Regions from separate parts of the Halioglobus japonicus genome, predicted to be linked through region 2. Evidence: predicted binding sites of a transcription regulator. Region 2 holds the regulator's gene; the other holds the start of a gene.

Region 1 (3,417 bases), 1.0 Mb from region 2:
GCACTTGCCGGACCGCAATGTCAGCGATGTTGTCTCATTGGTGCGTCCGGCTTCGGGCCCTTGCATAAACAGGTCTCACTCTTACCTCCCCCCGGTCCGGAGGTGCCCGCTATAGAGGCTGATCCTATACACCGGGAAAATCTGGCGCGGCTGATGCTGTACCGAAAAGAGGCGGTCGATGATCTTGCGGTGTGTATCCACAGCGACAATCTGGCCAGGCACCGCTTTCGCAGCCGGGCCATGGCGGGCAGTAACGATCTCGCGGACGTTCTCCCTGCGATTAATGCGCATCTGGTAGGTATCTGGGGTGTTCACGATGCCACCGCCGGCGGCATTGAGCAGATTCAGGCCCGCCGCGCCCTGATGCTTGCGTCCCAGCCCGAGGCGGAATTTCATATCCTCGAAGACATCGGCCACTGGGCTATGTACGAGAGCCCAGAGACCGTTAATCGCTTAATCCTGGGGCAGTTGTCGTAGCACAGACTTGGCCGCGCTGATCTTGCCCTCGTCGAAATATTCCTCGTGATTGATCTCGATTTTGTCGAGATCGTAGAGGTAGTTCACCATGATGCTGCCGGATTGCTCCAGGCCCTTGGGCGTTAAATCAGCACCCCAGTGCAGGCGGTGGAGGCGGGCGCCATTGCCGAGGTGGAAGCGGGCGACCGGGTCCTTGGCCAACTCGCCGGATTTTTCCCGCACCAGATAGTGCGCGCACAGGCGCGTGAGTGCTGCCTGTACCTCGGCCTCCATAACCGTGCGGTTTACCGGTGCGCGTACCTTGTCGATAAGCGCCTCGTCGACCAGTTCACTGAGATCGGCCTTGTTGAGCCAACGCCGGAATCCGGGTACGGGCGACAGGGTAACGAATGTCTTAAGGCCTTCAATTTCCTTCTTCAGTACTTCAACCACGTTTTTGATCAGGAAATTGCCGAATGAAACGCCCGCCAGGCCAGGATGGCAGTTGCTGATGGAGTAGAACACTACGGTGTTGAATTTGCCTGGCTCCATGATCTCCCGCTCACGGTCGATTAGCGGAGCGATGGCATCGGGCAGATCGTCGACCAGGGCAACTTCCACAAACACCAGCGGGTCATTGCCCATGGCCGGGTGGAAAAAGGCGAAGCAGCGACGGTCTTCGCGGAGCCGGCCGCGCAGGTCTTCCCAGCCGTTGATCTCGTGCACGGCTTCATAGTCGATGAGTTTTTCCAGCACCACCGCGGGGGACGCCCAGTCGATATTGCGCAGCTCCAGAAAGCCCTTGTTAAACCACTGGATGAACAGGTGCTTGAGGTCCGAATCAACCGGTTTGAGTTCCGGGTGCTGGCGCAGCAGCTGCAGCAGCTCGCCGCGCAAAGCGACCAGGGTGCGAGTACCACCGGGCGCCATGTTAATGCGTCTGAACAATTTTTGCCGCGGCGCCTCGGTGGCGCGGGTAATTGCCTGTAGCTTGTCGTAGTCGGGGTCGTCGCGGTAGCGCTCGGTGGCTTCCAGCAGTGCCTCGCGATCGATATCGAAGTCGCTGGCGAGGCGCTGGAAAAACTCCAGCCGCGCCTCTGCGCTGAGCTCGAGGTAGGCCTCGGTAATTTCCTGGGCCAGGGCAAGGCCGGAGGCTTCGCCGCGGTGCTCAATCAGTTCCTTGCACAAATCGACCAGCGCCTGGGTAGAACCCTCGGCCGCGGTCAGGTTGGGCCGCCGTCGCGCGAGGATTTCCCGGCCGGCGGTAATCACGGAGCTGAGCGCGCGTCCGAGTACGGTAACGCTGCCTTCGCTGGTGTTGGGTTGATCCTTTTCGATGGGGCTGGTCGAAGCCATCGGCTGATACCTCAAAATTGCTGCTTGCCTAGTGATAAGAATGCCACAGAGCCCGTGGCCTTTAATACTTACCCTATAGGGTTAGAGATGCGTGCGGCGTGACGATATTCCCTATTATAGTTTGTCTCCCAGCCGACCCGTCAGGAAGAACCCGGTCGTGCGATTGTGGTTTATTTCTACTGAATCAATCGGTTAATGGATTTCCGTGCAATGAGTGACGCTACGCCTAATTTCACCCTGGTAACCTCCTGTGCCGACCAGATCGGCCTGGTGGCTGCGGTGTCGAGTTTCATTGCCGAGCGCGGGGGGTGCCTGGTGGAGAGTGCCAACCATACCGACGTTCACCAGGGCTGGTTTTTTATGCGCAATGTCGTCAACGCCGACGCCATGAGCTGCAGTATCGAAGCGTTCCGCGAAGACTTCGATAGCCTCGCACAGCGCTATGGCATGCAATGGTACTTGCGCCCCGGAGGTGAGAAACAGCGCGTTGTGATTATGGCCAGCCACGCCTCGCATTGCCTGGCGGACATTCTCTACCGCTGGCAGGCTGACGAATTGCAATGCGACATTCCCTGTGTGATTTCCAATCATGAAAATCTGCGCAGCATGGTGGAGTGGCACGGTATTCCGTTCCATCATGTGCCGGTGGATCCGGACGACAAGCCTGCGGCCTTCGCGGCGGTTGAAGATATTCTCGAGCGCCACGGTGCGGATTGCGTAGTGTTGGCCCGGTATATGCAGATTATCCCGCCGTCGCTGTGTGAGACATACGTCGGCCGTCTGATCAATATTCACCACAGCTTCCTGCCGTCGTTTATCGGAGCCAATCCCTACCAGAAGGCCTTTGATCGCGGTGTAAAGTTGATCGGTGCCACCTGTCACTATGTCACCGAGGATCTCGATCAAGGGCCCATTATCGAGCAGGATGTGGTGCGCGTGACGCACTCTTCCAACAAGGACGAATTAGTACGGTTGGGTCGCGATGTGGAGAGTTCGGTGCTGTCGCGGGGTCTGCGCTATCATCTGGAAGACAGGGTTCTTGTCCGCGGCAACAAGACGGTAGTGTTTAACGCCTGATCGCGTATTCAGATTGATAAGGGCCACGGCGACGGGCCCGGGAGAGCAGCCATGAACCAGATATCAAACCTTTCCGATGTGCACGCCAGTGTTTGCCCGCTGGATTGCGCTGATACCTGCAGCCTTTCTATCGAGTTAGAGGATGGCAAGGTCAGTCGGGTGCGTGGCAGCCGCAGCAATCCTTTCACCCGCGGCAAAATTTGCACCAAAGTCGCCCAGGGTCTTGCTGAGCAGGTGCATGGGCCGAAGCGCCTGACGCAGCCACTGCTACTGGACGGGCCAAAGGGTGGTGGCAATTACCGCCCGATCAGTTGGGAGCAGGCCCTGGATCTCATTTATCAGCGTTTTTCCGAGATCATGGATCGCTGGGGTGCTCAGGCGATCGCGCCGCTCACCTATGGTGGCCCGATGGGGCTGCTGGCGAATGGCTCTATGGATGCGCGCTTTTTCCACCGTCTGGGTAGTAGCGAAGTAGATTCGTCACCGTTGTGTGCGGGCGTATCCGGTGAGGCCTGGGAGCGAGTGTAC
Region 2 (3,417 bases):
CGTCCCGCGAGTCACTCGATCATCTCGCCGGAGAAGGCATTCACCTGAATGCCATGCGCGTGCGGGCTTTCCCGTTCAACGACGATGTGAAAGCGTTCATCGAAGACCACGAGCAGGTGTTTGTGATCGAGCAGAATCGCGATGCACAGCTGCGCACATTGCTAATGGCAGAGTTTGAGTTTGGTCCGGACAAGCTCAAGTCGGTGCTGTGTTTCGATGGCACGCCAATCAGTGCACGTAATATCAGCAAGCAGATTAGGCAGCATCTCAGCGGAGGGGCGATTGAGCCTCTGCACCGCACCAAGATTGCCAGCCAGGCGGGAGAGTCAGCATGAGTTATCAAATTCCGAAGTTTCGCCACCCAGAACTGCCCGTCAACGACCTCGGTTATACCAAGGCCGATTACGAGGGCTCCATTTCCACGCTGTGCGCCGGCTGCGGTCACGACTCGATTTCCGGTGCTATCGTCAAGGCCTGTCACGAGCTCTCTATAGAACCGCACAAGATTGCCAAGATGTCCGGTATTGGCTGCTCGTCCAAGTCGCCCACGTACTTCCTGGGTAAGTCCCACGGCTTCAATTCGGTGCACGGGCGCATGCCGTCCGTGGTTACCGGTGCCGCTATGGCTAACCGCGACCTGATCTACCTGGGTGTGTCCGGTGACGGTGATACCGCCTCCATTGGCATGGGGCAGTTCGCCCATGTCGCGCGCCGCAACCTGAATATGGTGTATATCGTCATGAACAACGGTTGCTACGGTCTGACAAAAGGCCAGGATTCTGCCACCGCGGACGAGGGTTCCGTCAGCAAGAAGGGCGATGCCAACGTATTCAGTGCGATCGACCTGTGTTCCACCGCGCTGCAAATGGGCGCGACTTTCGTCGCTCGCAGCTTCTCTGGGGACAAGGAGCAGCTGGTGCCGCTAATCAAGGCAGCGATCAGTCATCGCGGTTTTGCGCTGATTGACGTGGTATCTCCCTGTGTGACGTTCAACAACAACGCCGGCTCGACCAAAAGCTACGAGTTTGTGCGCGAACACGCAGAGGCTACAGGCACGGTCGACTTTGTGCCTATGCAGAAGGAAATCACCACCGACTACGCGCCCGGCTCCAGTCATGAGGTGACTCTGCACGATGGCTCTTCCATTCATCTTTACAAGATGAGCGAAGACCTGGATCCCTTTGACCGTACTTCCGCCCTGATGAATATGGAGAAGCACCGCACTGCCGGCGATATCCTGACGGGGCTGATCTATATGGACAAGGATTCCCGCGACCTGCACGACGTTCTGGAGACCTCCAGACGTCCTCTCAACACCCTGGATGCCGAGGATCTTTGCCCCGGCAACCAGATGCTCAAGAACATTAACGCAAGCCTGCGTTAATTCGACACCCGGTGCCCTGTTTAGCCAAAAGCGGGGCCACCGGGCGATTTTATGGTCCTGTTTGTAATTCTTTGGCCGATTGTCATTTTGTTGTCATAATTTCATCATCTAATACCTGCATTCAGGTGAATGAAGGAAATGGGCTGTGATTGGCGAACGTACTGTTCTGGTTGTCGATGATGAATTTGCGATCCGCGATATGCTGCGCATGGCGCTCGAGATCGCTGAATTTCGTTGCCTGGAAGCGCCTAATATTCAGGAAGCGTATGCCGCTGTGGTCGATCATCGCCCCGACATTATCCTGCTCGACTGGATGCTGCCCGGCGGCAGTGGCCTGGAGCTGCTGCGCAGGCTTAAGCGCGACGACACGTTCCGTGAGATACCGGTGATTATGCTGACCGCCAAGACAGCGGAGGATAACGTCATTCAGGGGCTTGATGTTGGCGCCGATGATTACATCACCAAGCCGTTTGCCCCCCGTGAGTTAATTGCCCGGATCAAGGCGTTGCTGCGCCGTACGGTGGGCGGTGAGGAAAATGCCCGGATGGAGGTCAACGGCCTCATTTTGGATGGGGAAAGTCGCAGGGTGTTCGTGGGCGACGACGCCGTCGATATGGGGCCAACGGAATTCAAGCTGCTGCAGTTTTTTATGTCGCATCCGGAGCGCGCCTATACCCGGGGCCAACTCCTGGACCAGGTATGGGGAGCCAATGTGTATGTGGAAGAGCGCACCGTGGATGTCCACATCCGCCGGTTGCGCAAAGCGTTGCAGGGCGCGGATGCCGACCACAGTAATTTGATCCAGACCGTGCGCGGCACGGGCTATCGTTTTTCATCACGCGGGATATAGGGGGCAACGCCGGAACCTATGGAGTGGTTGGCATCGGTATTTCGGCTGATAGGCACGATCGCACTCGCGGCCTTGGCGGGCTTTTACTTCGGTAATCCACTGGTATGGGCGCTGCTTGCTGCAATTGGTCTGCTGCTGTTCTGGTCGCTGCAGTTGTGGCGGCTCCAGGAATGGCTCGCTGACAGTAGTAAGGCGCCGCCAGACCTGTTTGGTGTGTGGGGCGAGGTTGTCGCCCGCGTCTACAAGGGTCAGCGCAAGGCAACTGCCACTGAAGAGCGACTGCAGTCGACGGTGGATTATCTTCTGGATTCATTTGCCGCGATGCGCGATGGCGTGGTGATTATTGATAGTCAGGGAGCGCTGCGCTGGTGTAACGATGCTGCCCAGGGCTTGCTGACGCTGCGCTATCCGGACGATATTGGCCAGGCCATATCCAATATCGTGCGCCAGCCTGAGTTTGCCGAATATCTTACGGAGGGCGACTATGGCGATCCGCTGGTATTTGAGACCAGCGGGCCTATCAAGTTTCACCTGCAGCTGGTGGTTACCCAGTTTGCAGAGGGCGATACCTTGTTATTCGTCCGGGATGTAACCAATGTGGTGCGCACAGAGCAGATGCGGCGCGACTTTGTCGGCAACGTTTCGCACGAATTGCGTACCCCACTGACGGTGATAAGCGGTTACCTCGGAACGTTCATCGCTGACCCTGGCAACATTCCGCAGCAGTATGTGCGCGCAATGACACAAATGGCCGGGCAGGCAGATCGGATGGAAAACCTGCTCAAGGATTTGCTCTGGCTGTCGCGTATTGAGAGCACCGAGAGCCAGGCCAAGGGAGAGACTGTCGACGTGGCCACATTGCTGGAGGAGTTGAAGGAAGAGGTGAGCAACACACATCCGGACAATCCGCTACAATTGGATATACAGAGTCAGGGCAAGGTCTCCGGCGATTATCGGGAATTGTATAGCGCTGTCTCTAATCTGGTGTTCAACGCCTTTAAGTACAGTGATGAGGGTGTTCCTGTCACGGCTCGTTGGCGCCAGGATGAGAGGAATTTGATACTGGACATCGTCGATCAGGGGATTGGTATTGATCCCCGTCATTTTGCCCGGTTAACAGAGCGCTTTTATCGTGTGGACGATAGTCGCTCTTCCGAGACGGGGGGTACCGGTCTCGGCCTGG

What was found. Region 2 encodes PhoB, which activates phosphate uptake and scavenging genes when phosphate is short. Its sites were predicted from a motif close to TGTCATAAANNTGTAACA; they were not measured.
Region 1: BST95_RS16495 (malonyl-CoA decarboxylase) is a predicted target of PhoB. The motif match lies at 1,843-1,860, and genes of this name have one in related genera.

What each region holds. Positions count from the first base shown of each region.
Region 1 is NZ_CP019450.1:3,511,620-3,515,036, reverse strand. Features, by position in the region: gene BST95_RS16500 (alpha/beta fold hydrolase) at 1-477, shown strand, start outside; gene BST95_RS16495 (malonyl-CoA decarboxylase) at 454-1,812, opposite strand; gene purU (formyltetrahydrofolate deformylase) at 2,023-2,889, shown strand; gene BST95_RS16485 (molybdopterin-dependent oxidoreductase) at 2,941-3,417, shown strand, end outside.
Region 2 is NZ_CP019450.1:2,486,205-2,489,621, forward strand. Features, by position in the region: gene BST95_RS11775 (2-oxoacid:acceptor oxidoreductase subunit alpha) at 1-335, shown strand, start outside; gene BST95_RS11780 (2-oxoacid:ferredoxin oxidoreductase subunit beta) at 332-1,384, shown strand; gene phoB (phosphate regulon transcriptional regulator PhoB) at 1,533-2,234, shown strand; gene phoR (phosphate regulon sensor histidine kinase PhoR) at 2,253-3,417, shown strand, end outside.